DNA from 3 places in the Streptomyces sp. NPDC088147 genome. Region 3 is predicted to be linked to each of the others. Evidence: riboswitches for the same ligand, from Rfam matches in the RefSeq annotation. Region 3 holds a riboswitch; each other region holds the start of a gene.
What was found. A riboswitch is a leader RNA that binds a small molecule or an ion and turns the genes downstream of it on or off. The one in region 3 is predicted to bind thiamine pyrophosphate.

Region 1: another riboswitch for thiamine pyrophosphate. It lies ahead of thiC (phosphomethylpyrimidine synthase ThiC); the one in region 3 lies ahead of thiO (glycine oxidase ThiO).
Region 2: another riboswitch for thiamine pyrophosphate. It lies ahead of ACIOGX_RS29310 (thiamine ABC transporter substrate binding subunit); the one in region 3 lies ahead of thiO (glycine oxidase ThiO).

The regions. Positions count from the first base shown of each region.
Region 1 is NZ_JBIUSY010000003.1:657,463-666,147, reverse strand. It holds gene ACIOGX_RS13845 (hypothetical protein) at 1-214, shown strand, start outside; gene ACIOGX_RS13840 (helix-turn-helix domain-containing protein) at 211-1,041, opposite strand; gene ACIOGX_RS13835 (DUF6879 family protein) at 1,038-1,562, opposite strand; gene ACIOGX_RS13830 (hypothetical protein) at 1,546-1,737, opposite strand; gene ACIOGX_RS13825 (HNH endonuclease family protein) at 2,049-3,683, shown strand; gene thiC (phosphomethylpyrimidine synthase ThiC) at 3,834-5,654, opposite strand; TPP riboswitch at 5,647-5,790, opposite strand; gene ACIOGX_RS13815 (YibE/F family protein) at 5,862-7,310, shown strand; gene ACIOGX_RS13810 (SsgA family sporulation/cell division regulator) at 7,339-7,773, opposite strand; gene ACIOGX_RS13805 (IclR family transcriptional regulator) at 7,875-8,645, opposite strand.
Region 2 is NZ_JBIUSY010000009.1:93,759-104,432, reverse strand. It holds gene rlmN (23S rRNA (adenine(2503)-C(2))-methyltransferase RlmN) at 206-1,318, shown strand; TPP riboswitch at 1,375-1,500, shown strand; gene ACIOGX_RS29310 (thiamine ABC transporter substrate binding subunit) at 1,584-2,723, shown strand; gene ACIOGX_RS29305 (ABC transporter permease) at 2,795-4,408, shown strand; partial or broken gene ACIOGX_RS29300 (ABC transporter ATP-binding protein) at 4,408-5,439, shown strand; gene ACIOGX_RS29295 (response regulator transcription factor) at 5,582-6,256, opposite strand; gene ACIOGX_RS29290 (sensor histidine kinase) at 6,250-7,470, opposite strand; gene ACIOGX_RS29285 (glycosyltransferase 87 family protein) at 7,643-8,842, shown strand; gene ACIOGX_RS29280 (glycosyltransferase family 4 protein) at 8,839-9,909, shown strand; gene ACIOGX_RS29275 (LOG family protein) at 9,975-10,674, opposite strand, start outside.
Region 3 is NZ_JBIUSY010000002.1:903,361-914,034, forward strand. It holds gene ACIOGX_RS09220 (class II 3-deoxy-7-phosphoheptulonate synthase) at 1-1,022, shown strand, start outside; gene ACIOGX_RS09225 ((2Fe-2S)-binding protein) at 1,183-1,449, shown strand; gene bfr (bacterioferritin) at 1,458-1,937, opposite strand; gene ACIOGX_RS09235 (sulfite oxidase-like oxidoreductase) at 2,087-2,719, shown strand; gene ACIOGX_RS09240 (deoxyribonuclease IV) at 2,745-3,602, opposite strand; gene pknB (Stk1 family PASTA domain-containing Ser/Thr kinase) at 3,605-5,521, opposite strand; gene ACIOGX_RS09250 (IS481 family transposase) at 5,717-6,700, opposite strand; gene ACIOGX_RS09255 (thiazole synthase) at 6,803-7,600, opposite strand; gene thiS (sulfur carrier protein ThiS) at 7,604-7,804, opposite strand; gene thiO (glycine oxidase ThiO) at 7,801-8,997, opposite strand; TPP riboswitch at 8,995-9,108, opposite strand; gene ACIOGX_RS09270 (hypothetical protein) at 9,159-9,545, shown strand; gene ACIOGX_RS09275 (NAD(P)/FAD-dependent oxidoreductase) at 9,542-10,674, shown strand, end outside.

The DNA.
Region 1 (8,685 bases), on a different contig from region 3:
CGCCGCCGAGAGGTCGCCTCGGTCCCGAGCCTCCTGCCGCTGCGCGACCAAGGCCCTGCACACCCCACACCCGTCCGCCGGTTTCGGTGGCAGGTTCGGCAACGACAGGTACATCGGCCCCGACATCGTCGTCTGCGCTCTGCTCACGCCGTACGCCTCCCCGCTCGCTCAATCGGTGGAGTCGATGGTCCAGCCGCTGATCAGCGGGATCTAGTCCGTTTCCCGTTCGCGCAAGAATCCGTCCCGGATGTCCGCGAGCATCCTCCGCATCTCGTCGCTGGCAAGGGCCACCGAGGCGAATCGCTCGTACTTTTCGACATACAGAGCGACATCCCTGGGATCGGTAACGATCACCTCGGCATGCGTGGTCTCGACGGTCACCGTGCGGTCGTCCCGGACGACGAAGGAGTGCCCCGGCACATCGATCTGTGGACGGTCCAGCGGGACGACCCGGACGTCCACGTTCGGCAGGCGGGAGACGGAGGCGATGCGGTCCAGCTGTCCGGCCATCATGGCGGATGGGAGAAGGCGCCAGCGCAGAACGGGTTCCGTGATCACGAAGCGGAGCTGCTTCCCTGTGTCGTACAGCACTCGTTGCCGTTCGATCCGTGCACCGATGGTTCGGGCGAGCTGGTCCTCGCTCAGCCCCTTGCCTTGCAGGACAGCTCGTACGTACTCGGGTGTCTGCAACAGGCCGGGGACCAGGGACGGCTGGAACAGCCGTAGGAGCTCCATCGACGCTTCCAGCGCCCGGATCTCCTCCTGCTTCCGGTGGAAGCCCATACGTCTGAACAGCCGCCAGGCCGTCGCCTCCGTGGCCTGAGCTCGGGCCGCGGCCATGTACTCGGCCTTGACCTGTTCGGACACCTCCAAGGCCGTCAGGATGCGCTCCACGTCGATCACGCTGGGCGCCACGTGGCCGTTCTCAATCTTCGACAGCTTGGCGGTGGACATGACCGCGCTACGGGCTACCGCCTTGGCCTCCTTACCGGATGCCTGTCGCAGAGCCCGCAGCGCTGTACCCAGCTCCGTTCTGTTCACCCGCCGTACTTCGCCCACCATTCGGGGAACGGCTCGGCGTGAGCGAGAGCCGTGTCCCGGTAACGGACGAACTCCGCCGCACGCCCGGCCTCAAGGAAGTCCGGCCCGAGGAACACACCTGCGTCGTCGTAGTTCATGACGACGGGGGAAACCTCATCGAACAGCCAGAAGTCCGGCACTCCTGCCAAAGGGTTCGGCCTCTCGGTGACGTCCAGGATGAAGAACTCCTCACCGCCCGTCATGTTCTTCACGTACCCCCAGCCGAGCTCATAGCGGAGGTAGTCCGTCAGCGGACGGGAGACGATGTGCACCCGGTGCATCCGCTTGCCGGCGTGCGTAGCGGCCCGGACGGTCTCGACCCATCCCGCGTTGTAGTCCTCCGGCTGCGGCTCACCCGCCAGGAAGGCCCGGAGGTTATCCGCGCTCGACGGGACGTTGTACTCGTCCAGGATCTCCAGTCGGAATGCCTCGCGGTGGAACGTCTTGAACCGCTCCGCCAGGTTGCTAGATGAGCTGATCACGGATGGCCTTCCGGATGAGTTCCATGGGGATCTCGACCAGGGTCTCGTGCGCCGGGATCTCCAACCCGTGGCCAGTCCGGGTCTCACCCTGCACGAGAAGGGTGTCTCTGTCCGTCGCATACAGCGTGGGACAGTCACCGTTCTCACAGGTCGTTACGAGCTTCCTGGCCTCCACGTGCTGCCCCCTCGCTACGGCTGCCCTGTGTACCGCTTCATGGTCCCGAGTAACACGAGGGCGTTGCAAGGCATCGAATTTCCACAACGGGAAACAGCCCTGCCGACGCCTTGAGCAACCACTTGGCGCGATCGATAGAAGGCACATATGGGCAAAAGGGGAAATTTAGTGTCATACGTAGATAAAAATACTCTCCAGTACGTCGAGGGTAATCATTCACCCCCAATTGACGCCAGAAACCGTTAGTGTGACCGTGATTCGACGCGCGTGAATGACTCTGCCTAGCAGCAGACATGCGAAGGGGACTGGTAATGCCGACACACATGGTCAATCTTGACGCATTGATCCCACGTGAAGATTTTGAGGCTCTGCCGTCCGAACAGGCAGCCCCGACCTCCGTCCTAAGCACCACGTTGAAAATCACTGACCTCACCCAGGACAGTCTTATGTACAACGTCCTGCGGAAACCTGATTTTCAGCGAGAAACGGCTAACTGGACACCCGAAAAGGTTGCCGAACTCGTTCGTAGCTTCCTTGCCGGCGATTTGATTCCTTCCATCATCCTATGGCGCTCCCCAGCTAGCGGGAATATCTTCGTAATTGATGGCGCCCATAGACTCAGCGCGCTCGCCGCTTGGGTCCAAGACGACTACGGCGACAAGCACACATCAATCAGGTTCTTCGATAATTCAATCCCAAGCGAGCAGAAGAAGGCTGCCGAAGCCACGCGCAAGCTGATCCAGCAGAGCATCGGATCGTACGCAGACCTGGGCCTCGCCCTCAGAAACCCCGACACCACTTCGAGGGAGAAGCTTCAGCTCGCAAGAAACCTAAGTGCTTTCGCGGTACACCTCCAGTGGGTGAACGGAGAGGCAGAGAAGGCGGAGAGTTCGTTCTTTAGGATCAACCAACAGGCAACACCAATCGATCCGATCGAACTCGAAATGATCAAGGCGCGCCGAAAGCCCAACGCACTCGCCGCTCGCGCCTTCATCCGAGCAGGCACCGGACACAAATACTGGTCATCTTTCGAGGAGACAGTCCAGGCGGAGATCGAGTCTCTCGCCAAGGATGTCTACGACCTGATCTTCAAACCGAACATGGATATCGCTATCCGCTCGGCCGATCTTCCGGTAGCTGGCAGGGGATACTCTGCTGATAGCGTCAAGATGGTGTTCGAGCTAGTAAATTTCGTCAACAAGACCCGCCGAGACCTGGGCACAGGAAAGCGCGGAAGCAGAAGCCAGGACCAGCTCGACATTTTGGCTGACGACCTCGATGGCGCCAGCACGCTCAAATATATGCGGGCAGTAAAAAGGACCGCTGGCAGGATCGCAGGGAACGAACCGGCGTCCCTCGGACTTCACCCCGCAGTCTATTTCTACAGCGCTACAGGGCGATTTCAGGCGGCGGCTTTCCTGGCCGCGACAGAATTCATCCAAGAGCTGGCAGAGAAGAACCGGCTTTTCAAATTTACGGACATTCGCGAGAAGTTCGAGGAATTCCTGGTCGACCACAAGTATTTCCTGAACCAGATCGTGCAGGCGTACGGAAGTCTGCAGCGTTCCGTGCCATCCATTTTGAAAATGTACCGAGTCGCCTTCGAAGCGATGGCTGAAGGAGCTGACGCCGCCGAGATAGTTGCCCGCCTGCAAGCAGACACCACGTCGCCCCGCGTGCCCGTGAAGGTCACTACCGACGATGACCGGACCCACCGCAGAAATTTCTCGGCCGAGACGAAGAACTCTGTATTCCTGAAGGAGACGTTGACGGCAGCCACCAGGTGTGAAATTTGCAGAGCCCGCCTGGACTTCAAATCCGTCACTGTAGACCACAAGATTCGGAAGGAAGATGGAGGAACAGGGGCTCCCAGCAACGCGGCCTTGACTCACCCGTTCTGCAACTCTGGCTATAAAGAGAGTCGGGAGTCCAGCAGAACGGCCTGAACCGGAAACGGTCAATGAAATGGGCTAGTGCCGGTTTGAAACAAGCGGTCCGGTCTAGCCGAAGCTCACCGACTCACAAGACCGTGGCGCAATAAAATCGGCCCGCGACTCCGCCCATGAGGTCGCGGGCCGATCACATGTGCGCCCTCGTTAGTCGGCCAGCGGCAGGTAGACCCGGTTGCCCGAGGCCGCGAACTCCGCCGACTTCTTGAGCATGCCCTCGGCGATCTCCTCCTCGGACGCCGCCGGCTCGTCGCCGCCGAACTGCTCTGTGATGCTTCTGCTGATCTTCATCGAGCAGAACTTGGGCCCGCACATCGAACAGAAATGCGCGGTCTTCGCGGGTTCGGCCGGCAGGGTCTCGTCATGGAACTCCCGTGCCGTGTCCGGGTCGAGTGCCAGATTGAACTGGTCCTCCCACCGGAACTCGAACCGGGCGTCCGACAGCGCGTCATCCCACTCCTGCGCCCCCGGATGCCCCTTGGCCAGGTCCGCAGCGTGGGCCGCGATCTTGTACGTGATGACACCGGTCTTCACGTCGTCACGATCCGGCAGACCGAGGTGCTCCTTGGGGGTGACGTAGCAGAGCATCGCCGTGCCCCACCACGCGATCATCGCCGCGCCGATGCCGGAGGTGATGTGGTCGTACGCCGGGGCCACATCGGTCGTCAGCGGGCCGAGCGTGTAGAACGGCGCCTCCTCGCAGATCTCCTGCTGAAGGTCGATGTTCTCCTTGATCTTGTGCATCGGGACATGCCCCGGGCCCTCGATCATCGTCTGCACGCCCAGCCGCTTCGCGGTCGAGTTCAGCTCGCCCAGCGTGCGCAACTCGGCGAACTGCGCCTCGTCGTTGGCGTCCGCGATGGAACCGGGCCGCAGACCGTCACCCAGGGAGTACGTCACGTCATACGCCGCGAGGATCTCGCACAGCTCCTCGAAGTTCTCGTAGAGGAACGACTCCTTGTGGTGCGCGAGACACCAGGCGGCCATGATCGAACCGCCGCGCGAGACGATGCCCGTCTTGCGACGGGCCGTCAGCGGCACATACCGCAGCAGCACTCCGGCGTGCACCGTCATGTAGTCGACGCCCTGCTCGGCCTGCTCGATGACCGTGTCCTTGTAGATGTCCCAGGTCAGCTCCTCGGCCTTGCCGTCCACCTTTTCGAGCGCCTGGTACAGCGGGACGGTGCCGATGGGAACGGGGGAGTTGCGCAGCACCCACTCCCGGGTGGTGTGGATATTGCGGCCCGTGGAGAGGTCCATGACCGTGTCCGCGCCCCAGTGGGTCGCCCAGGTCATCTTCTCCACCTCCTCCTCGATGGAGGAGGTGACGGCGGAGTTGCCGATGTTGGCGTTGACCTTCACCAGGAACCGCTTGCCGATGATCATCGGCTCGATCTCCGGGTGATTGACATTGGCCGGCAGGACGGCCCGCCCGGCGGCGATCTCCTCGCGGACGACCTCCGGGGGCACGTTCTCGCGGATCGCGACGTACTCCATCTCCGGGGTGATGTCACCGCGCCGGGCATACGCGAGCTGGGTCACCGGCTGCCCGTCCCTGCTTCGCCTGGGCTGACGCGGCCGGCCGGGGAAGACCGCGTCGAGACCGCGCAGATCGGTCGATCCGCTCCGGAGCAGTCCTCCGCGCGGTGAGGTGTGCTTGAGCCCGTCGTCCTCGGGACGGACCGGTCGGCCCGCGTACTCCTCGGTGTCGCCGCGACCGATGATCCAGTTCTCGCGCAGCGGTGCGAGACCGCGGCGTACGTCGGTTTCGACTCCGGGATCGGTGTACGGACCCGACGTGTCGTACAGCGTGACGTCCTTGCCGTTGGTGAGATGCACCTGACGGACGGGCACCTGGAGGTCCGGGCGCGAACCCTGGACATATCCCTTGTGCCAGCCGATGGACTTTCCGGCCTCGCTCGGCTTCCCCGAATCGGAGGCAGACGGATGTGCGGCCTGAACGGTCATGAGACCTACTCCCTACGCCGGCATTACCCGGTAACAGGTTCAGCGGTCGGCGCAGCGCAGGTGTCCGGGGAAGTGACCCCGGGCACACAGTCAGCGCCCTCTCAGCCCGGTGCTCCGAGCTCCCGCGTGTGCAAAGGTTGCCTCCACGCTAGCGTCATATCCGGCGTGCTGAACAGAGGGCCCCTTCCTTCTTGCGATGATCGGTCGGTGACCCCTCCCCAGCAGACTCACGAAGCGCACGGCCACTCGCACAGCCATGGTCCGGCCGCTCCGGTCTCCCAGCACCTCCGCAAAGTCATCGCGGCGGTCCTGATTCCGTTCGCGGTCGCCGTGGCCGTCGGGCTCGCCGTGCTCTGGCCGGGCGGTGCCCCGGCACACGAGCGCACCGGTGTGGGCTTCGACCGGCAGACGGAGCAGGGCCAGGTCGTACGGATCGAACGGGTCGACTGCAAGGACGTCAACGCCTCCCAGCTCCCGTCGACCGGCGACACCACACAGCCCCAGGGGCGTGAGGCGCAGCGGGCGGAGACCGGGGAGTGCAAGAAGGCCACGGTCGAGGTCACGACCGGCAAGGAGAAGGGGCGGACCTTCGTCGAGGTCGTCCAGCCGGACGCGCCGCGGCAGTTTCACGTGAAACAGGGCGTCGTGGTGGCATACGCACCCGATGCGCCGCGGGATCTCCAGTACTCCGTGACGGACGTGGACCGTAAGCTCCCCCTGACACTGCTGGCGGGGATCTTCGCGCTCGTGGTGGTCGTGGTGGGGCGGATGCGCGGCGTCATGGCGCTGGTCGCGCTCATCGCCTCGTTCGCCGTTCTGACGCTCTTCATCCTGCCCGCGATCTTGCAGGGATCGAATCCGCTGATCGTGGCGGTCGTCGGCGCCAGCGCGATCATGCTGATCGCCCTCTATCTCTGCCACGGTCTGACGGCACGTACCTCGGTCGCGGTCCTGGGCACGCTGATCTCGCTACTGCTGATCGGGCTGCTGGGGTCCGTCTTCATCGGCTGGGCGAGCCTGAGTGGCAACACCGACGACAACACCGGGCTGATCCACGGCCTGTATCCCGAGATCGACATGAGCGGTCTGCTGCTGGCGGGCGTGATCATCGGTTCGCTCGGCGTGCTCGACGATGTGACGGTGACCCAGACCTCGGCGGTCTGGGAGCTACGTCAGGCGGATCCGACGATGGGACCACGCGCGCTCTACCGGGCGGCCATCCGGATCGGCCGGGACCATATCGCCTCGGTGGTCAATACGCTCGTCCTCGCCTACGCGGGCGCGGCGCTGCCGCTGCTGCTGCTCTTCTCGATCGCGCAGTCGAGCATGGGAACGGTCGCGAACAGCGAGCTGGTGGCGGAGGAGATCGTCCGCACGCTGGTGGGTTCGATCGGGCTGGTCGCCTCCGTGCCGGTCACGACAGCGCTGGCGGCGCTGGTGGTCTCCGCCGACCGGCACGCCCCGGAGGCGCCTGGCATGGCACCGTACCCGGCGCCCGCGGGACCGGGCCCCGGCCCGGGTTCGGCGCCAGGACAGGGGGCAGCGCCCGGACACGGTTCAGCGCCTGAACAGGGTTCTACGACGGCCACCTCGCTGCCGGCGCAGAACGCGCTGACCCGCAAGCTCGGTGGCAGGGGACGCCGGCGCAAGAAGTGACCGTGCTGGCGTGAGGCCGGACGGTCGGTCAGCCGGCGTTCTCCTCGGCGAGGATGCGACCGAGCGCCTCCTCCAGATTGCCCTCGAAGTCACTGAGCGTGCGCTCCTGACCGAGCGGGACCAACCGGTCCGTACGGTCGAGGAAGGCCACCAGCGGCGCCGCGCTGACGCGGAAGAGCGCGTGATCGTCGCCGACCTGGAGCCGCATATGGACGTCGGAGAGGTCCTCCGGCGTGGTCGGCGCGATATGCACATCGCCGTCCCCACTGGGCGTGTTGATTCCGTCGAGCAGCAGTTCGCGGCCGAAAGTCCAGGTCACGGGGGCATCGCCGGGCAGATGGAAGGTCATCCGCACGGCGTAGGGATCCCGCATCTCGTAGTGGAGTTCCACCGGGATTCGGAACGAGAGCTCCTCGGAGACGAGGAAGCTCATCAGGACCTCGGCCTGGACCGACTCGCGCATCGTGTACTCCGGAGTAGATGAAGCAGTGGCTGGGAATGATCCCATGGACCCTCTTGACGCAATCGTGCTGTAAGCGCTAGCGGATCACAAGGAGTAATTTTTCAGATACTGATAGAGACGGCGAGAGAGTTCGCCAGCGATTCGATCTCTCTGCGTAACCGCTCGACCGCCAGAAGCAGCTGTTCCTGCTGATGGAGTGGTATGGAAATGGCCACGGCGCCCGCGGCGGCTCCGGCCTCGATCGGTACGGCCGCGTAGACGGTGCCGAGCCGGTATTCCTGTCGCTCCACCACCGGCTCCGCGGGTCCCAGCGACCCGAGGCGCTCCAGCAGCGTCCCGCGGTCCGGTACGGAATAGGGCGTGAGCGGGCGGACGGGGTAGCGGTCCAGATGGTCGCGGCGGGATTCCTCGTCGAGCCGGCTGAGCAGACACTGCCCGAGCGCGTGTGCGTGCCCGCTCTCGCGGATGTCCGCCCCGTCGGCGACCGCCGGGGCCGCGGGGCTGTCCGCCACGGAGACGAGATCGATCTCACCGTTGTCGTAGACCGCGAAGTACACCGGGGCCCCGGTCGCGTCGTGCCATCGGCCGAGCGATTCGGTGATCTTGCTGCGACGATTCTGCGGGGCGTCGCCGTGCGCCAGCCGCTGTACGGCGTCGCCGAGTACGAAGACGCCCCTCTCCCGTCGGAGATAGCCCTCGTGTGTGAGCGTGCGCAGCAGGTGGTAGGCGGTGGGGAGCGGGAGGCCGGCCTCGCGTGCGAGCTGCTTCGCGGGGGCCCCGTCCGGATGGGAGGCCGCCGACTCCAGCAGTCGCAGCGCTCGCTGTACCGAACCGATCAGAGTTGGGGCTGCGGTACGTGTAGCTGTGGCCAAAGGTCACCCCCAGGCGTGCTGACGGGCGAGAGCCCGCCCG
Region 2 (10,674 bases), on a different contig from region 3:
GTCCCCGGCGAGGTCGGCCCGTCGCGGCACTACCCGTACCGGTTACCCTGAAAGGGCTCGCCGCTCACGGGTGGCGGGCCCTTTTTGAGCCCCGCGGCTGTGAAGCCGTTCCCGTGAGGTCTCCCGGCACCGGCACCGTCCTGCCGTACTCCCCGCCACGGCGGGGGTAGCCCGGCCTCGCCGCACCGAGGAGATTTGGTTTTTCATGGCCCCGCCGACACCCGGAGAACTCACTTTCGTCGCGCCTCGCGGAGCCAAGAAGCCCCCGCGGCATCTCGCCGACCTCACCCCCGCCGAGCGCCGCGAGGCCGTCGCCGCGATCGGTGAGAAGCCGTTCCGCGCCAAGCAGCTGTCGCAGCACTACTTCGCGCGGTACGCGCACGACCCCGAGCAGTGGACCGACATCCCGGCCGCCGCGCGCCAGAAGCTCGCCACGGAGCTGCTGCCCGACCTGATGTCGGTGGTACGGCACATCTCGTGCGACGACGACACCACGCGCAAGACCTTGTGGCGGCTGCACGACGGCACCCTCGTCGAGTCGGTGCTGATGCGCTACCCGGACCGGGTCACCATGTGCATCTCCTCGCAGGCGGGCTGCGGGATGAACTGCCCGTTCTGCGCCACCGGCCAGGCCGGTCTGGACCGTAATCTCTCCACCGCCGAGATCGTGCACCAGATCGTCGACGGGATGCGCGCGCTGCGTGACGGCGAGGTTCCCGGCGGTCCCTCGCGGCTGTCCAACATCGTCTTCATGGGGATGGGCGAGCCGCTCGCCAACTACAACCGGGTGGTCGGGGCGATCCGCCGGCTCACCGACCCCGAGCCGGACGGTCTGGGCCTCTCGCAGCGCGGGATCACCGTCTCGACGGTCGGTCTGGTGCCCGCGATGCTGCGCTTCGCCGACGAGGGCTTCAAGTGCCGGCTCGCCGTCTCCCTGCACGCGCCCGACGACGAACTGCGCGACACCCTCGTGCCGGTCAATACGCGGTGGAAGGTGCGGGAAGTGCTGGACGCCGCCTGGGAGTACGCGGAGAAGTCGGGCCGCCGGGTCTCCATCGAGTACGCGCTGATCCGCGACATCAACGACCAGGCGTGGCGCGGCGACCGGCTGGGCCGGCTGCTCAAGGGCAAGCGGGTGCACGTCAATCTGATCCCGCTCAACCCGACGCCCGGCTCGAAGTGGACGGCGTCGCGCCCCGAGGACGAGAAGGCGTTCGTCGAGGCGATCGCGGCCCACGGCGTGCCGGTGACCGTACGGGACACCCGGGGCCAGGAGATCGACGGGGCGTGCGGACAGCTGGCCGCCTCCGAGCGGTAGGAGCCGGAGGAGTCGGTACGGCGCCACGGGGTAGCCTTGGCCTGAACGTATTGCATATTTTCCGACAGGGGAGCGCCACAGCGCTGAGAGTGCGGCACATGTCCGTGGGAGCGGGCAGCGGTCGCAGACCCTCTGAACCTTGCCCAGGTCATTCTGGGTAGGAAGTTCGGACACCACTCAAGCTGTAGCGCCCTGCCCGGAGTCCGGACCGTACGGACCCCGGGCAGGGCCGCGTCTTCTCCTGGACATCCCAGGAGGAAAGTCAGTGAGCAGTACCCGTATTCGTCCCGCCCGTACGCGTACCGGCACGAGAAGGGCGGCGGCCGGCGCGCTCGCCGCCGCGCTCGGCGTCTCGGCGCTCGCCGCCTGCGGCGGGTCCGGCGGCTCCGCGTCGTCCGGTGACGGCGGCAGCGGCAGCCCGGAGTCCAAGACCGTCACCCTCGTCAGCCATGACTCGTTCAACGCCTCGCCCGCCGTGCTGAAGGAGTTCACCAAGGAGACCGGTTACACGGTCAAGGTCCTGAAGAGCGGCGACGCCGGGGAGGCCCTCAACAAGGAGATCCTGACGAAGGGTTCGCCCCAGGGCGATGTCTTCTTCGGTGTCGACAACACCCTGCTCTCCCGCGCCCTCGACAACGGCCTGTTCACGCCGTACAAGGCGAAGGGCCTGGACCGCGTCGAGGAGAGCGCGCGGCTCGACAAGGACAAGAACCGGGTCACCCCGGTCGACACCGGCGACATCTGCGTCAACTACGACAAGAAGTACTTCACGGACAAGAAGCTGACGCCGCCGCGGACCTTCGACGATCTGATCAAGCCCCAGTACAAGAACCTCCTCGTCACCGAGAACGCCGCGACCTCCTCACCCGGCCTCGGCTTCCTCCTCGGCACGGTCGCGCGGTACGGCGACAAGGGCTGGCAGGACTACTGGAAGAAGCTGAAGGACAACGGAGTCCAGGTCGTGGACAGCTGGGAGCAGGCGTACAACGACAGCTTCTCCGGCTCCGCGGGCGGCAAGAAGGCCAAGGCCGACCGGCCGCTCGTCGTCTCGTACGCCTCCAGCCCGCCCGTCGAGGTGCTGTACGCCGACCCCCGGCCCGAGGAGGCGCCGACCGGGGTCTCCACCGGGACCTGCTTCCGGCAGACCGAGTTCGCCGGGCTGCTGGGCGGCGCGAGGAACGAGGCCGGCGGCAAGGCGCTGCTGGACTTCCTGATCGGCGAGAAGTTCCAGGCGGACATGCCGCTGAACATGTTCGTCAACCCCGTGGTCAAGGACGTCGCGCTGCCGGAGCTGTTCACGAAGTTCGGCGCGACCGTCGACACGCCCGAGGCCGTGGCGCCCGACACGATCGCCGCCCACCGTGAGCAGTGGATCCAGTCGTGGTCCTCACTCGTAGTGAAGTAACCGCCAGGACGCCGGGGGGAGGACGGCCGGGGCGCGGCCGGGGGCGCGGAAACGCCGTACGGCTCGCGCTCATGGCCGTGCCCGTCGCCTTCTTCGCGGTCTTCTTCGCCTATCCGGTGGCCGCGATCGTGGGCCGGGGGCTGAAGACGGACGGCGGCTGGCAGGTCGGCCGGATCGGGGACGTACTGGCCCGCCCGGACATCCTCGGCGTCCTGTGGTTCACCACCTGGCAGGCGCTCGCCTCCACCGCGCTGACCCTGCTGATCGCGCTGCCGGGCGCGTATGTCTTCGCCCGCTTCGACTTTCCCGGCAAACAGCTGCTGCGCGCGGTCGTCACCGTCCCGTTCGTGCTGCCGACCGTCGTGGCCGGCACCGCCTTCCTGGCGCTGCTCGGGCGCGGCGGACTCCTCGACGACCTGTGGGGCGTACGGCTCGACACCTCCGTCTGGGCGATCCTCCTCGCGCATGTCTTCTTCAACTACGCGGTGGTCGTCAGGACGGTGGGCGGGCTGTGGGCGCAGCTCGACCCGCGCCAGGAGGAGGCGGCCCGGGTGCTCGGCGCGGGACGGCTCGCGGCCTGGTGGCGGGTGACGCTGCCGGCCCTCGGCCCCGCCGTCGCCGCCGCCGCGCTGATGGTCTTCCTGTTCACCTTCACCTCCTTCGGGGTCGTACAGATCCTGGGCGGCCCCGGCTTCTCCACCCTTGAGGTGGAGATCTACCGGCAGACCGCGCAGCTCCTCGATCTGCCCACCGCCGCCGTGCTCACGCTGGTGCAGTTCGCGGCGGTCGGCGCGGTCCTCGCGGTGCACGCGTGGACCGTACGGAGGCGGGAGACCGCGCTGCGGCTGGTCGACCCCGCGCTGACCGCACACCGGCCGCGCGGCGCCGGGCAGTGGGCGCTGCTCTGCGGGGTGCTCGGCACCGTACTGCTGCTGATCCTGGTGCCGTTGGGGGTGCTCGTCGAACGCTCCCTGGGTGGTCCCGGCGGGTACGGATTCGACTTCTACCGGGCCCTCGGATCGGTGGAGTCCAGCGGCGGCACCTTCCTCGTACCGCCGCTGGAAGCGGTCTGGAACTCCCTGCGGTACGCGCTCGTCGCGACCGCCGTCGCGCTGGTGGTCGGAGGACTGGCCGCCGCCGCGCTCACCCGGCGCGCGGGCCGTCTCGTGCGGGGCTTCGACGCGCTGCTGATGCTGCCGCTCGGTGTCTCGGCCGTGACCGTCGGCTTCGGTTTCCTGATCACGCTGGACAAGCCCCCGCTGGATCTGCGCGCCTCCTGGATCCTGGTGCCGCTCGCCCAGGCGCTGGTGGGGGTCCCCTTCGTCGTACGGACCATGCTGCCGGTGCTGCGGGCGGTGGACGGTCGGCTGCGCGAGGCGGCGGCCGTGCTCGGGGCGTCGCCGCTGCGCGCCTGGCGGGAGGTGGATCTGCCGCTGGTACGGCGGGCGTCGCTGGTCGCCGCCGGGTTCGCGTTCGCCGTCTCGCTCGGCGAGTTCGGCGCGACGGTCTTCATCGCGCGCCCGGACCGGCCGACGCTGCCGGTGGCCGTCGCACGGCTGCTGGGGCGGCCGGGTGAGCTGAACTACGGCCAGGCGATGGCCCTTTCCACGGTCCTGATGGTGGTGTGCGCGGTGTCGCTGCTGGCGCTGGAACGTATCCGTACCGACCGCTCGGGAGAGTTCTGATGGCCTTGCTGACCCTGTCGGACGTGACCGTACGGTTCGGCTCCCGCACCGCGCTCGACGCGGTGGATCTGGAGATCGCCGAGCACGAGATCGTCTGTGTGCTCGGACCGAGCGGCAGCGGCAAGTCGACGCTGCTGCGGGTGGTCGCCGGGCTCCAGGAGCCGGCCGGCGGACGGGTGGCGCTCGACGGCTCCGACCAGTCGGGGGTACCGGTGCACCGGCGCGGCGTCGGCCTGATGTTCCAGGACCATCAGCTCTTCCCGCAGCGTGACGTGCGCGGCAATGTCGCCTTCGGCCTGCGGATACGCGGCGCCACCCGGGACGAACAGGACCGCCGCGTCGCCGAGTTGCTCGACCTCGTCGGGCTGCCGGGGGCCGGCCGCCGGGCCGTCGCCGAGCTGTCGGGCGGCGAACAGCAGCGGGTCGCGCTGGCACGGGCGCTCGCGCCGAGGCCGCGGCTGCTGATGCTGGACGAACCGCTCGGCCAGCTCGACCGCGGCCTGCGCGACCGGCTCGTGGTCGAACTGCGCGGTCTGTTCGGACGGTTGGGCACGACCGTGCTCGCCGTCACCCATGACCAGGGGGAGGCCTTCGCGCTCGCCGACCGGGTGGTGGTGATGCGCGACGGCCGTATCGCCCAGACCGGCACCCCGCTGGAGGTCTGGCAGCGGCCCGCCTCCGCCTTCGTCGCGCGGTTCCTCGGCTTCGGCAATGTCGTGGACGCGACGGTGAGCGGCGCCGTCGCCGACACGGTCTGGGGCAGGGTCCCGGTCCCCGACGGATCGGCCCAGGGCGAGCGGACGGTGCTGGTCCGGCCCGCGGGGGTACGTCTCGTGGACCCCGGCGAAGGGCTGCGCTGCACGGTCGGGGCGCGTACGTTCACCGGCGGCCGGGTCACCGTACTGCTACGGCCCGGCGCACTCACCGGCGCACCGGACATCGAGGCCGAGTGCGGGCTGCGCGAGGCGCCGGAGGAGGGCGCGGAGGTGGGGGTCGCCTTCGCCGCCGAGGAGGTGGTGGTGCTGGCCGCCCAGGACCGGCCGGGCATGAGGGCGGGGGATCAGGACCGGCCGGGCATGAGGGCGGCGGATCAGGACCCGCAGAGCGTGCGGGCATCGGACCGGGGCCGGCCGGGCGTGCGGGTGGCGGACACGGCCGGGCCGTCCCCGAACCTCACGGGTCATGGCGCCCCGCGCCCGGCCGCACCAGACCGAGTTCGTACGCCAGGATCACCGCCTGCGCCCGGTCCCTGAGCCGCATCTTCGCGAACAGCCGGTTGATATGCGTCTTGACCGTGTGGTCCGAGATGGTGAGCCGGCCGGCGATCTCGGCGTTGGACAGACCGCGCGCGATCAGTACGAGCACCTCGGCCTCGCGCGCGGTCAGCCCGTCCAGCGTGCGCACGGGCAGCACCGACTCGCGCTGCCGAGCGAACTCCGCGATCAGCCGCTTGGTGACCTCGGGCGCGAGCAGCGCGTCGCCCCTGGCCACGACCCGTACGGCGTGCAGCAGTTCGGGAAAGGTCGCGTCCTTCAGGAGGAAACCGCCCGCTCCCGCCGCGAGCGCGTCGTACACGTACTCGTCGAGATCGAAGGTGGTCAGGATCAGCACCTTCGTCGATCCACCGGACGCGGCGAGGATCTCGCGGGCCGCCTCGATGCCGTTCTTGTGCGGCATGCGGATGTCGAGCAGCGCCAGATCGGGCCGGTGCTCGGCGGCGGCCCGGACCGCCTCGACGCCGTCCTCCGCCTCCGCCACCACGGTGATGTCGTCCTGCGTGGCCAGCAGATTGACGAAGCCGGTCCGTACGACCGCCTGGTCGTCGGCCACGATCGCCCTGATCACCAAGGGAGTTCCGCCTCCACGAGAAAACCGCCGTCAGGCCCCGGACCGGCCGTGAGCCGGCCGCCCAGCAGGGCGGCCCGTTCCCGCATCCCCGCCAGACCGTGTCCCCAGGGCCGGCCGGCGGCGGGCCCCGGACCGTCGTCGCCGACCCGGATGGCCAGCCGGTCGGCGAGATAGCCGATCTCCACCAGCGTACGGGCGCCGGGCGCGTGCCGGCGCGCGTTGGTCAGCGCCTCCTGCACGATGCGGTACGCCGACAGCTCCCAGGAGGCGGGCAGTCCGTTCCGCTCGCCCGCGGCGCCCCGCTCGCCGGTGAACCGCAGCTCCGCCTCGCCGCCCACCGCGCGGTGCTGCTCCAGCAGTTCGTCCAGCGTGTCGAGCGACGGCGGCGGCGCGGTCGCGGCCTTCTCGTCGGGACGGGTCCGCAGCACCCCCAGCAGCCGCCGCAGTTCGGCCATCGACGAGCGTGCCGTCCCGGCGATGTCCTGGAACGCGGTCCGGGCCTCGGGCGAGAGGCCGGGCGTGGTGTACGCCGCGCTCTCCGCCTGCACCGCGATCATCGAGACCGAGTGGGAGACGACATCGTGCAGTTCGCGGGCGATCGCCGCGCGCTCGGCCTCCGCCGCCCGGCGGCGCTCCATCGCGATCAGCCGTTCCTGCGCGGCGCTCCGTTCGCGCCGGGTCTCCTCGCGTGCCCGTACGGCGTCCCCGGTGCTGACGGCGCCGAGGACCACGGCGGTCAGGACGAAGGTCTCGGCGAACCACCCGAGGGAGAACGCGTCGCCTCGCCGCAAGGAGGGGATGAGGTCCCGGGCGGTGCGCTGCCAGGTACTGATGTGCACCAGATTCGCCGCCAGCGCCGCGAGAAACCCACCGCCGACGAGCAGCGCCGGGTGCTGTACCCGCTGTCGGCCGAGGGTGTAGCAGCCGATCAGCCCGGCCGCCGCCGCTGTGGCGTAGAGACTGGACGAGGGACTGGCGGTGAAGCTGATCAGAACCGACGCCACCGTCAGAATCGACACCGCGGGCAGAGCCCGGCGCCACATCAGGGACGCCGCCGAGACCAGCACCCCCGCCGAGACCGTCGGCCCGGCCGGCAGGCGCCACAGCTCCGCCGCCGCACAGCCCGTCAGCAGGGCTCCGGTGACCCAGGGATACGCGGGGCAGCCGACCGTGCGGCGCAGCCGTGCCCGCAGGGTCCCGAATCGGTCGTTCATACCGCTCATACCGCTGATTCTTCGGCATCCTCGCCGGTCACCGCGTCGGAGTACGGGTTGATCCCCGGCCCGGATCTCGTACCACGGGGTGACTCCCGGGACCGGAGCCACGGTTGACGTGCCGGGCATGCCCCTTTCCTAGCCTCGGAGCCACGCCAGGAAAGGGGGGTTCATGCCGGCTCAAGGGGGGCCGCGGCCGGCGCGGCACCGGGTGCTCGGCTGGGCGGCGTGCGCGGTCGTGGCGCTGGTCTTCGGCCTCGTGTCCGGTCCGGCTCCGCACCGGGTGTGGGGAGGGATCGCCGCGGCCGGCTACGCGGCGGCGGCGCTCGCGGCCGGGCGGCCGGGCGGCGGCGTGCGGAGGTCCGCGGTCGTGGCGGTGACGGGCGCGGTGGCGCTGCCGCTGCTGCTGCTCGTCGCCACCGGCCGGGGGCAGCTGGAGGTCGACGTCGTGGAGCGCTCCGGGGAACTGCTCCTGCGCACCGGCAGCCCGTACCTCCCGGAGCCCGCGGGACTCGCCGACTACAACCCGTATCTGCCCGGCATGGCGGTCTTCGGCGCGCTCCCGGGCGATGCGCGCTGGTGGCTCGCCGCCTGCTTCCTCGGCGCCCTGACGCTCGCTGTACGGCGGAGCGCGCCGGTGCTGCTGATCGCCGCCTGTCCTCCGGTGGCGCTGCCGCTCGCGGTCGGCGGAGTCGATTTGCCGGTCGCCGGGCTGATGTGTCTGGGACTGACGCTCGCCGGACAGGGCCGGGCGGGGCGCGCCGGGCTGGTGCTCGGCGCCGCCGCCGCGCTCAAGTGGACGGCCTGGCCCGCGCTGCCGGTGGCCGTCGCGCTGCTCGCCGCGCGCTCCGGACGGCGGCCCGCGCTGCGCTGCGGGGCCGTGGCTCTCACGTCCGGCGCGGCGGCCGTCGTGCCCGTCGCGCTCGCCGACCCCGCGGGCTTCCACCGCAATGTCATCGCCTTCCCGCTCGGTCTCACCACGACCCCGTCACCCGCGGCCACGCCGTTCCCCGGCCGGCTGCTCGCCGATCACGTGCCGGGCGGCGCGCTGGTCGCCTCCGTGCTGCTCGCCGTCGCCGCCGTACCGCTGGCCGGCTCACTTCTCGTACGCCCGCCCCGCACCGTCGCGGCGGCGGCCCGGCGGCTCGCTCTCGGGCTCACCGTGGCGATCGCGCTCATGCCGGCCAGCCGGTTCGGCTATCTCGTCCATCCGCTGGTGCTGCTGGCCTGCTCGGTCCGGTTCGTACCGCGAGGCCCGCTTCCGCTTCCGCAAGGAGGGACCCCGTGCCCGGAACTCAGCCCCGGACGCTCGTTGTCACCAATGACTTCCCGCCCCGGCAAGGAGGTATCGAAACCTTCGTCCGGGCCATGACGGACCGGTTTCCGCCGGGCGGGGTGGTCGTGTTCACCTCGTCCGAGCGCGGGGCCGCCGCCCATGACGCCGATCTGCCCTACCCCGTCGTCCGGGACCGCGCCGCCACCCTCCTGCCGACTCCCCGCGCCACCTCCCGCGCGGTGGAACTGGCCCTCCGGTACGGCTGCGACCGGGTGTGGTTCGGGGCCGCGGCGCCGCTGGGCCTGATGGCGGGGCGGCTGCGGCGCGAGGCCGGGATACGGCGGCTCGTCGCCACCACGCACGGTCATGAGGTGTGGTGGGCCCGGACGCCGGGCGCGCGCGGGCTGCTGCGGCGGATCGGGACGGGGGTCGACACCATGACCTGTCTCGGGGAGAGCACCCGCGCGCCGATAGCCGCCGCGCTCGGCGCGGAGGGGCGCGGAGCGTCCGGCGCCGCCCGGCTGGAACGGCTCGTTCCGGGCGTCGACCCCGACGCCTTCCGGCCCCGGGACGACGGCGGAACGGTCCGGGAGACATACGGACTCGGCGACCGGCCCGTGATCCTGTGCGCCGCCCGGCTCGTCGCCCGCAAGGGGCAGGACGCGCTGATCCGCGCACTGCCCCGGGTACGCGCCGCCGTCCCGGACGCGACGCTCCTGCTCGTCGGCGCGGGACCGTACGCGCGCGGACTGCGCCGGCTGGCGGCGGCGCGGGGCGTGGAGCGCGAGGTCGTCTTCGCGGGCGGGCATCCGCACGCCGCGATGCCGCCGTTCTTCGCCGCCGCCGATGTCTTCGCGATGCCCTGCCGCACCCGCAGGGCCGGCCTGGAGGTGGAGGGCCTGGGCATCGTCTACCTGGAGGCCGCGGCGGCCGGACTGCCCGTTCTGGCGGGCGATTCGGGCGGGGCGCCCGACGCCGTGCGCGACGGGGAGACGGGACATGTCGTGGACGGCCGCCGCACCGACGAGATCGCGGACCGGCTCGTGGCGCTGCTCCGCGACCGCGAGGCCGCCCGGGAGATGGGGCGCAAGGGGCGCGAGTGGGTGCGTACGGAGTGGGACTGGGACCGTTCGTACGACCGGCTCGCCGCGCTGCTCGCCTGAGCCGCCGCCGCCAGCCCGCCGCCGCCAGCCCGCTGCCGCCGCTCACCCCGCCGGCAGCCCGCCGCTCACCCCGCCGCGAGCCGGGCGAGCGCCGCAGGTGCCTCGTCCACCGTGTCGACGAGCGCGATACGGGACTCCATCCGGCGTTCCCGCGCGAGCGCCGTCAGCAGCGGCCAGGCGGGCAGCCGCTCCGTCCAGTGGGCCCGGTCGACCAGGACCATCGGGGTCGGCTCGCCGCGCGACTCGTAGTAGTTCGGCGTCGCGTTGTCGAAGATCTCCTGGACGGTGCCCGCCGCGCCCGGCAGGAAGACCACGCCCGCGTTGGAGCGCGCCAGCAGGCCGTCCTCGCGGGTGGCGTTCGCGAAGTACTTGGCGATGTGCGCGGCGAAGGCGTTGGGCGGCTCATGGCCGTAGAACCAGGTGGGGATCCCGACCGACGCCTCGCCCTTGGGCCAGCGCGCGCGGACGGCGAAGGCGGCCCGCGCCCAGTCGGCTATGGAGGGGACGAACGACGGTGCCTTCGCGAGCATGCCGAGCGCCTCGTCGAGCATGTCGTCGGGGTGGGAGGCCGCGTACGCGCCGAGGTTCGCGGCCTCCATGGCGCCGGGGCCGCCGCCCGTCGCCACGGTCAGCCCGGTACGGGTGAGCGAGCGGCCGAGCCGTGCCGCGCCGGCGTACGCGTCGGTACCGCGCGCCATCGCGTGTCCGCCCATCACCCCCACCACCCGGGCGCCCACGAGGAGTTCGTCCAGGGCGTCGGAGATC
Region 3 (10,674 bases):
TCGGCCGGATCGCCGGGCAGTACTCGAAGCCGCGCTCCAAGAGCACCGAGACGCGCGACGGCGTGACGCTGCCCACGTACCGGGGCGACTCCGTCAACGGCTTCGACTTCAACGAGAAGGCCCGGATCCCGGACCCCGAGCGGCTCAAGCGGATGTACCACATGTCCGCCGCCACGCTCAATCTGGTCCGCGCCTTCACCACCGGCGGCTACGCCGATCTGCGCCAGGTGCACGCCTGGAACCAGGACTTCGTGAAGTCGTCCCCGTCGGGCCAGCGTTACGAGCAGCTCGCCCGCGAGATCGACAACGCGCTGAACTTCATGAAGGCCGCGGGCACCGACCCGGCGGAGTTCCGCACCGTCGAGTTCTACGCCTCGCACGAGGCGCTGCTGCTGGACTACGAGTCGGCGCTGACCCGGATCGACTCCCGCACCGGCCGGCTGTACGACGTCTCCGGCCACATGGTCTGGATCGGTGAGCGCACCCGCCAGCTCGACGGCGCGCACATCGAGTTCGCCTCGAAGATCGACAACCCGATCGGCATCAAGCTCGGCCCGACGACGACGGTCGACGAGGCGCTCACCTACATCGACCGGCTCGACCCCGACCGTGTGCCCGGCCGGCTGACCTTCATCGTCAGGATGGGCGCCGACAAGGTCAGGGACAAGCTCCCCGAGCTGGTCGAGAAGGTCACGGCCTCCGGCGCCACGGTGGCGTGGGTGACCGACCCGATGCACGGCAACACCTTCGAGGCGGCCTCCGGCCACAAGACCCGCCGCTTCGACGATGTGCTCGACGAGGTCAAGGGCTTCTTCGAGGTCCACAAGGGCCTCGGTACGCACCCGGGCGGTATCCATGTGGAGCTGACCGGCGACGATGTCACCGAGTGCGTGGGCGGCGGCGACGAGATCTTCGTCGACGATCTGCACCAGCGCTACGAGACGGCCTGCGACCCCCGGCTCAACCGCAGCCAGTCGCTCGACCTGGCCTTCCTGGTCGCCGAGATGTACCGCGACCAGTAGGGGCGCGGGGCGAGGGCCCGCATACCACGATGGGGTACGGATCGATGTGATCCGTACCCCATCGGTGTTTCCCCGGCTTTTGTCCGGCGGGGACGGCAGGTAAGGTTAGGTTAGCCTCACCGGGTTCCGGGGTGGCCTGAACCAGCGACCCCTCCGGGAGGTGAACCGCGTGTACGTCTGCTCGTGCTTCGGCATCACCGAGACACAGGTGAAGGAACACGCGGCCGCCGGGGCGTGCACCCCCCGCCAGATAGCCTCGGCCAGCAAGGCTGGCACCGACTGCGGTTCGTGCGTACGCCGTATCCAGTCCCTTCTCGGCCGGGGCGGCTGCCCGCGCCGTGAGCTGCTCGACCAGGGCGCTTCCGCGCTCGCGGAGCTCGACGTACCGGAGGGCGCGGCCCCGCCCGCTCTCCGAGAAGCCGCCTAGGCGGCTGTTCAGCTGTCGGGCTGCTCGATCTGCTGGGAGATATAGAGCGGCTCACCGAGCTTCTCGATCAGCTCCAGCTGGGTTTCGAGATAGTCGATGTGATGTTCCTCGTCCTTGAGGATCGATTCGAAGATCCCCTTCGAGGTGTGGTCCGCCTTGTTCCGCATGACTTCGATTCCGCGCTTCAGCCGGTCGATGGCCTCGACCTCGACCTCCCGGTCCGCCTCGAACATCTCGGTGACCGTCTGCCCGACCCGTACATGGAAGAGCCGCTGGTAGTTCGGCAGCCCCTCCAGAAAGAGCAGCCGGTCGGTGAGCAGCTCGGCGTGCCTCATCTCGTCGAACGACTCGGCCCGGGTGTATTTCGCGAGCTTGGTCCACCCGTTGTTCTCCTGCATTTTGCTGTGCAGGAAGTATTGATTGATGGCGGTCAGTTCGGCGGTCAGCTGCTCATTGAGGAATTCGATGACCTCGGGGTCGCCCTGCATCGCAGAGGCTCCTTCCAAGCGTGTGACGGGTGCGCGCATCCTCGCACCGTCACCGGGGGCCGTCCAGTAAGTGCATGCTTAGTATGGATTGCCTGGTCGCGTTCGGGCCTGGTCATGACCACCCTTCGCGGTCTGTCACCATGGAAGGCATGGGTCAGCCGGAAAGCCGGGAACGTCAAGAGCCGGAACAGTCCGAGCTACCACCGGGGCAGCGTCTACAGCGCGGCTGGCCGGTGACCCACTATGGGCCCGTACCGAAATTCCGGCAGGAACGCTGGGAGTTCCGGGTCTTCGGAGCCACCGCCGACGGCGACAAGCACTGCTGGAATCACGAGGAGTTCTCGGCGCTTCCGTTCTCCACCGTCGTGGGTGATCTGCACTGCGTCACGAAGTTCAGCATGGTGGGGGCCGAATGGGGCGGCGTCCCCGCCCGTACGATCGCGGAACTCGCGCCCCCCGCGGCGAGCGTCACCCATGTCATGGTCTGGGCCGAGTACGGCTTCAGCTCCAATCTGCGGCTCGCCGACTTTCTCTCGGACCGGACGATATTCGCCACCCATAAGGACGGTGAATTGCTCACCGCCGAGCACGGTTTCCCCGTACGGCTCGTCGTACCGCAGCTGTACGCCTGGAAAGGGCCCAAGTGGGTCCGGGGCGTGGAGTACATGACCGCCGACCGCCGCGGCTTCTGGGAGGAGCGCGGCTATCACAACGTCGGCGACCCCTGGGCCGAGCAGCGCTACTCCTACCAGGAAGTCCCGGGGGACGGCCCGGAGCTGTAGGCCGTGTCCGCGACGCGGTCCGGCGTCAGCCGTCGCGGAGTTTCTTCAGCCGTGCCACGTCCGCCGCGTGCCCCTCCGTGCCGCCCGGTGTCTCGATCACCAGCGGTACGTTCTCGGTCGCCGGATGCGCGAACAGCTCACGGAACGGCTCCTCGCCGATATGTCCCGCGCCGATGTTCTCGTGACGGTCCTTGTGCGCGCCCGCCACATCCTTGGAGTCATTGGCGTGGATCAGCTTGAGCCGCCCCTCGCCGACCGTGTCCACCAGCAGATCCAGCGTCTGCCGCATCCCGTGCGGTCCCGCCAGATCGTGCCCGGCCGCGAAGATATGGCAGGTGTCCAGACAGACGCCCAGCTTGGGATGGGCGTCGAGCGCCTCGAAGTACGGGCCGAAGTCCCAGGTCCTCGAACAGAGCGAGAAGCCCTGTCCCGCGGTCGACTCCAGCAGCAGAAACGGATCGTCGTCATGGGTCAGTTCGTCGAGAAGCGGCAGCATCCGCTCCCGTACCTGCGCGAGCGCCACCTCGCGGGGCCGTCCGCCGGTCGCCGAGCCCGTGTGCACGACCACGCCCAGCGCGCCGATCTCCCGGCCCCGGCGCAGACTGTGCCGCAGCGACTCCACCGACTTCTCGGCGGTCGCCTCCGTATGCGAACCGAAGTTGATCAGATAGGGCGCGTGCACATACGCCGGGATGTCCTCCGCCGCGCACTGCGCGCGGAACCGCTCGTCCTGTGCCGGATTGCCCGGCGGAGTCGCCCAGCCGCGCGGATTGGCCGCGAAGACCTGGACGGTCTCGGCGCCCAGCTCACGTGCGTAGGCCAGACCGGTCGAGGCGAGGCCGCCGGCCACCGGGACATGGCTGCCGACGGGATTGCGCGTCACTCCTAGAGCCCCTTGGTCGTGATGGTGATGGTGCTGCCCTCGGGGGCCTCCTGGCCGCCCTCGACCGACTGCTGTTCCACGGTCTTCCCCAGGAAGGGGAAGCCCCGGTCCACGGTGACCTCGAAGCCCGCCTCCTTCAGCAGCTTCGTGGCCTCGTCGGTCGTCTTACCGGTCACATCGGGTACGGAGATCATCCGCGGCCCCTGGGAGACCGTCAGTGTGACCGTATCGCCCCGCGCCAGCTGGGCACCCTCGGCCGCGGACTGCCGGGCGACCGACCCCGCGTCCTCGGGGGAGTTCACGCGCTCGGCCGCGACCTTCACCGTGAGCCCCTGGTCCTCCAGCTCCGCGGTGGCGTCCTCCACGGACTCACCGGTCACATCGGGGACGTCCACCGGGCTGCCCTTGCTCACCACGAGCGCGACCCCGGAATCGGGCCGCACCCCACTCCCGGACGCCGGGGCCGAACTGATCACGGTGCCCTGCTGGATGTCGTCGTCGAACTCCCGCGTGACGACCCCGGCCGCCAGCCCGACCTTCTTGAGCGCCCGCCGCGCCTCGCCCAGCGGCATGCTCTCCAGATCCGGGACCTTGACGATCTCCGGACCACGCGAGATCACGACGGTCACCGAGCCGTTGCCGCGGATCCGCACGCGGGGCGCGGGGTCGCTGCCCATGACCGTGCCGCGGGCGAAGGAGTCGCTGAAGTCCTTGGTGACCTTCACCTCGAGCCCCGCGTCCGAGAGCCGCTTCGTGGCCTCCCGCTCGCTCTGGCCGAGCAGCGAGGGAACACGCGTGAACTGTCCCGAATTGATGTACCAGACACCCGTACCGACACCCAGCACCAGCAGCACGGCGACCACCGCCGCGACGACGCCCCGGCGGGGCATGACCGGGCGGCGGCCCGGCGCGTCCGGCGGGGGCGCCATCTCCAGCCGGCTCGTGCGGTTCGGTGTCTCGTCCTCCGCAGGCTCGACGGGCCGGATGCGCGGGATCACCGCCGTACGGTTGTCGGCACCGGCCCCGTCCACCGGCTCGGGCCTGGCCCGCGGCGGTACGGCGTCCAGCTGCGCGTCGGTCAGCGCGGCCCGCGCCTCCCGCGCCAGCCCGAGCAGCGCCACCGCGTCCGCGGGCCGCACCTCGGGGGCACGGGCGGTCGCCGCCGCGACCAGCTCGTCCAGCTCCACGGCCAGCCCCGGCACGGCGGCCGACGGCGCGGGCACGTCCTCGTTCAGATGCCGGTAGAGCACCTGCGCGGGGGTATCCCCGCCGTGCGGCTTCGCACCGGTCAGCATCTCGTGGAGGACGACCCCGCAGGCGTACACGTCGACGCGGGTGTCGGACGTGCCGTGCTCGATCTGCTCCGGCGCCAGATACGACACCGTGCCGAGAACGCTCCCGGTGGTGTTCGTGACATCGCCGACGGCCCGCACGAGTCCGAAGTCGGCGACCTTGACCCGGCCGTCGTCCCCTATCAGCACGTTCTCCGGCTTCATGTCCCGGTGCACGAACCCGGCCCGGTGCGCGGCCCCCAGCGCGGCGAGCACCGGCTCCAGAATGTCCAGCGCGGCCCGGGGCCGCAGCGCCCCGCGCTCCCGCAGGACATCGCGCAGCGTGCACCCCGCGACGTACTCCATCGCCAGATAGACGTAGGCGCCCTCGGCGCCCTGGTCGAAGACCGCGACGACATTGGGATGCGACAGCCGGGCCACCGACTTGGCCTCACGGATGAAGCGCTCCACGAAGGTGACGTCGGCGGCGAGGGCGGGATGCATCACCTTGAGCGCGAGGACCCGGTCGAGCCGGATGTCGACGGCCCGGTAGACCGTGGCCATGCCGCCGACGGCGATCCGCGCGTCCACGCGGTAGCGGCCGTCGAGCAGGTGCCCGACGATGGGGTCCTTGAGGGTCGTATCCACGAGCCCGAGTCTACGAGCCACGGTGCGCGTCCGGCGGGGGCGCCGTCCGGGCCGGTGGTCTTTGGCCGGGGCCGGTGGTCGTGTGCGGGTTGGTGCCGCCGGACACGGCCCCTGCGCGCCCCCTTCACCGCCCGCACGAGCGACGGGCCCCGGAACCGGCCGTACGAGACCGCAACCCGGCGACAAGGACACGCCCTAGGTGTATTGACCCGCAACGTTGTTAACGCGGCTGATGGGCGGGTGTCCGTTGAGTGCGGTGTGGCTGCGGTGGTGGTTGTAGGTGTGGAGGAAGTCTGCCAGGGCCTCGGTCCGTTCCTTGTTCGAGGTGTAGGGCCGCAGGTAGGCCCACTCGTCCAGGAGGGTGCGGTTGAAGCGTTCGACCTTGCCGTTGGTCTGCGGCCGGTAGGGCCGGATCTTCTTGTGTGCGATGCCGTCGGCGGCCAGGGTCCGGGTGAACAGCCGGGCCTTGTAGCAGGAGCCGTTGTCGGTGAGGACCCGCTGGACGGTGATGCCGTGGGCGGCGAAGAAGGCGTTCGCCCGCTGCCAGAAGCCCGCGGCCGTGTGCTGGCGTTCGTCGGGCAGGACTTCGCTGTAGGCCAGGCGGGAGTGGTCGTCGACCGCGGAGTGGACGAAGGAGTAGCCGATCACCGGCTTGCGGCTCCTGCGCTCACCGGTGGTCACGAGCTTGTTGTCCATCGCCTGTCGGCGGTCCATGACCTTGTGGCCGCCCCCGTCGGGGATGTTGCCGAGCTTCTTGATGTCGACGTGGACCAGGTCGCCCGGCCGGGCGTGTTCGTAGCGGCGGATCACCCGGCCGGTGGGACGGTCCAGGAAGGCGAGCCGGTTCAGGCCGTGGCGGACCAGGATCCGGTGCACGGTCGAAGCGGGCAGGCCCAGAACCGGGCCGATCCGGGCCGGCCCGAGCTTGCGGCCGGTCCTCAGACGGCACACCTCGGCCTCGACCGAGACCGGGGTGCGGTGCGGGGTCGTGCGGGGCCTGCTCGGACGGTCGGCGAGGCCGCTGTCACCTTCGGCCCGCCACCGGCGGACCCACTTGTGAGCAGTCGGCCGGGATACGCCCATCTCCGCGGCGACATGCGCGACCGGACGGCCCGCAAGGACACGCTCGACCAGGATCCGCCTGCCGTGAACGGTCAGCCGGGCATTACGGTGGGACACGAAGACCTCCGTGTGCGGTGCAGCTTAGACACCTCCACCACACCGGAGGTCTTCGCCATGATCAAGCCCGGCCGGTGTCAACAACGCTCGTGATCAATACACCTAGGGGAACGCCGGCCTCTCCGGGTCCAGCGTCGCCACCCCCTCCACCGGCGACGACGCCCACGCGATCCGCCGCCGCGGCATCCGCCCCGCCCGCCACGCCAGCCGCCCCGCCGACACCGCGTGCCGCATCGCCTCCGCCATCAGCACCGGCTCCCGCGCCCGCGTCACCGCCGACGCCAGCATCACCGCCGCGCACCCCAGCTCCATCGCCAGCGCCGCGTCCGAGGCCGTGCCCGCGCCCGCGTCCAGGATCACCGGCACCCCCGCCCGCTCCACGATCAGCTCGAAGTTGTGCGGATTGCGGATACCGAGGCCGGAGCCGATCGGGGAGCCCAGCGGCATGATCGCCGCGCACCCCACGTCCTCCAGCTTCGCCGCGAGCACGGGATCGTCGTTGGTGTACGGCAGGACCGTGAAGCCGTCGTCGACGAGGGTCTCCGCCGCGTCGAGCAGCTCGATGGGGTCGGGCAGCAGCGTGCGCTCGTCCGCGACCACCTCCAGCTTGATCCAGTCCGTACCGAGCGCCTCGCGGGCGAGACGCGCCGTGAGCACCGCCTCCCCGGCGGTGAAGCAGCCCGCCGTGTTGGGCAGCGCGCGGATGCCGAGCGAGTCGAGTACGGACAGGACGGAGCCGTGCACGGCGGGGTCGAGGCGGCGCATCGCGACCGTGGTGAGTTCGGTGCCCGAGGCGGTCAGGGAGCGTTCCAGCACGTCGAGGCTGGGCGCGCCGCCCGTGCCCATGATCAGCCGGGAGGCGAACGTGGCGGAGCCGATGGTCAGCGGGTCGTCGGCCATGGTTCAGCCTCCCTGGACCGCGGTGAGGACTTCGACGCGGTCGCCGTCGTTGAGCGGTGTGCCGGACCAGCGGGTGCGCGGGATCACCGTCTCGTTGACGGCCGCGGCGACCCCCGAGGGCGCGGGGGCGAGCGTGGCGACCACGACGTCGAGGGTGGTGGCGGGCGCGAGCTCGCGGGGCTCGCCGTTCACGGAGATGTTCATGCGGTCTGCTCCTGACGGATGGACGCGACGGGCGAGGGGCGCGAGGAGAACCGCGACGGGGAGAAGGCACGGGCCTCCGGGGGCAGTTCGCCGGTCGTCAGCACCGTGGCCATCGCGTCGCCCGTGACGGGCGTGAGCAGGACCCCGTTGCGGTAGTGGCCGGTGGCCAGGGACAGCCCCGGCAGCGCGGTGGGTCCGAGCAGCGGCGCGTTGTCCGGTGAGCCGGGGCGCAGCCCGGCGACGGTTTCGGTGAGCGGCAGTTCCGTGATGCCGGGGACGAGTTCGTGCGCGTCCCGCAGCAGTTGGTACACCCCGCCCGCCGTGACCGTGGTGTCCCAGCCGAGTTCCTCGCTGGTGGCGCCGACGACCAGTTCGCCGTTCTCGCGCGGCACCAGATAGACGTGGCTGCCGCGCACGGCGGCCCGTACCGTCCTGGAGAGGAAGGGCGCGTATGTACCGGGCACGGTCAGGCGCAGGACCTGGCCCTTGACGGGCCGTACCGGCGGCAGGACATCGGCCGGTACGCCCCCGAGCCGGCCGCTGAGGCTGCCGCCCGCCAGCACCACCTGGTCCGCGGTGAGCGCGCTGCCGTCGGCCAGGACGGCGCCGGCGGCCCGGTCGCCCACGACGGAGAGCCGGTCGGCGTGGGCGCGGTGGACGACCACCCCGGCCCGTTCGCACGCGGTCAGCAGGGCCGCCGCCAGCCGGCGGGGATCGATCTGGTGGTCCTCGTCGACGCGCAGACCGCCGCGTACGCCCGGCGCGAGCATCGGCTCCAGGCGCCGGCACTCACGGCCCGTGAGCCACTGGGACGTCAGCCCGCAACGCTGCTGGAAGGCGTGCAGTTCGCGCAACTGTGCGCGGTCGTCGGTGTCGAGGGCGACGGCGAGCGTGCCGCACGCCCGGTAGCCGGTGTCCTGCCCGCTCGCCGCCTCCAGTTCGGCGACGAAGTCCGGATAGCGCGCGGCGGAGGCGAGGTTGAGGCCGAGCAACGTCTCCTCGCCGTAGTGGAGTTCGGTGACGGCCGCGAGCATCCCCGCCGCGACCCGCGCCGCGCCGCCGCCGGGATCGGGGTCGGTGACGGCGGTGCGCAGCCCGTGCTGCGCCGCGCGCCAGGCGGTGACCAGCCCGATGATCCCGCCCCCGATGACGAGGACGTCGGAGCCCGTTGTTCCTTCATGGGGTGACTGCATGGGCGTCCAGCCCCTCCCTTCGCCGGCATGACCCGGATCAGGTTCGTACGGTCGGAGGCCGCCTCAGCCTCCCTCTCAGCCCGGTGCGTCCGGACTCCCGCGAGGTAGTGTCGGCTGCCAGCCTAACGCCCTGACCTCCGCGCTGTAAGGGAGCGATTACCGTGGCCCGTTCACTGGACGGACTCGTCCTTTCCCCGGTCGCCGACCAGGCACCGGGGCAGGTGGGCACCGCCACCCGCTTCGTCTACCGCGAGGAGGACGGCGTGATCCGCGCCGAGTACGAGGGCGGTGACGTGGTCCGCGGCTATCTCGTCGGGACGCGCGAGGGCGACCGGCTGGACTTCCGGTACGTACAGCTGAAGCGGGACGGCGCGACGTCGTCGGGGCACTGCGTCTCCACCGTGGTCGGCCTTCCCGACGGCCGGGTGCGGCTGGAGGAGACCTGGGAGTGGGAGTCCCAGGAGGGCAGCGGCACGAGCGTGGTGGAACAGGTTCCCGCCGACATTCCGGGAGTTGTCCGGGACGGGCTGTCTAAGGTGATCGGGTGAGCGAGAGACAGCGGGAGACAGAACCGGCCGGAGAGCCGAGGGTGGTCGTCGTCGGCGCGGGCATGGCGGGCGTGCAGACCGCGGTGGCCCTGCGGGAGAAGGGCTTCGGCGGCCCGGTCACCGTACTCGGCGCCGAGCCGCATCCACCGTACGACCGGCCCCCGCTCTCCAAGGCGGTCCTGCTGGGCAAGGCGGAGAGCCCGGCCTTCGACATCGACTTCGCGGCGCTGTCCGTCCGGCTCAGGCTCGGCCTCGACGTGACCGGACTGCGCCCCGGCGCGCGGGAACTGGACACCGCGCGCGGGCCCGTCCCGTACGACGTCCTCGTCATCGCGACCGGCGCGGAACCGATCGCCCTGCCGGGCACCGAGTCGCTGCCCGGCGTCCATCTGCTGCGCACGCTGGACGACGCGGAGCGGCTGCGTCCGGTGCTCGGCCGCAGGCAGCGGGTCGTGGTCGTCGGCGCGGGGTGGATCGGCGCGGAGTTCACCACGGCCGCCCGGGAGGCGGGCTGCGCCGTGACGGTCGTCGAGGCGGCCGACCGGCCGCTCGCGGGCGCCCTGCCCGCCGACGTCGCCGCTCCCATGACCGGCTGGTACGCGGAGAGCGGCGCCGAACTGCTGACGGACGCCCGGGTGGCCGGTGTCGAACCGGGCGCGGTGCTCCTCGCGGACGGCCGGCGGCTGGACGCGGACGCGGTGGTCGTGGGCATCGGCGCGCGGCCCGCGACGGGCTGGCTGGCCGGATCGGGGATGGAGCTGGGCCCGGACGGCGCCATCGTGGCGGACGAGCGGCTGCGGACCTCGCTGCCGGAGGTGTACGCGGTGGGTGACTGCGCCTCGTTCCCCTCGGCCCGTTACGGAGAGCGACTGCTCGTCCATCACTGGGACAACGCGCTCCAGGGGCCGCGCACGGTCGCCGCGCAGGTGGTCGGCGAGACCGACGAGATCTACGACCCCGTGCCGTACTTCTGGTCCGAGCAGTTCGGCCGCTTCGTGCAGTACGCGGGCCACCACGCGGACGGTGACACCCTGGTCCGGCGCGGTGATCCCGCCGGGAGCGCCTGGTCGGTGGTGTGGCTGCGGGACGGGGCGCCGACCGCGCTGCTGGCCGTCGGCAGGCCCCGGGA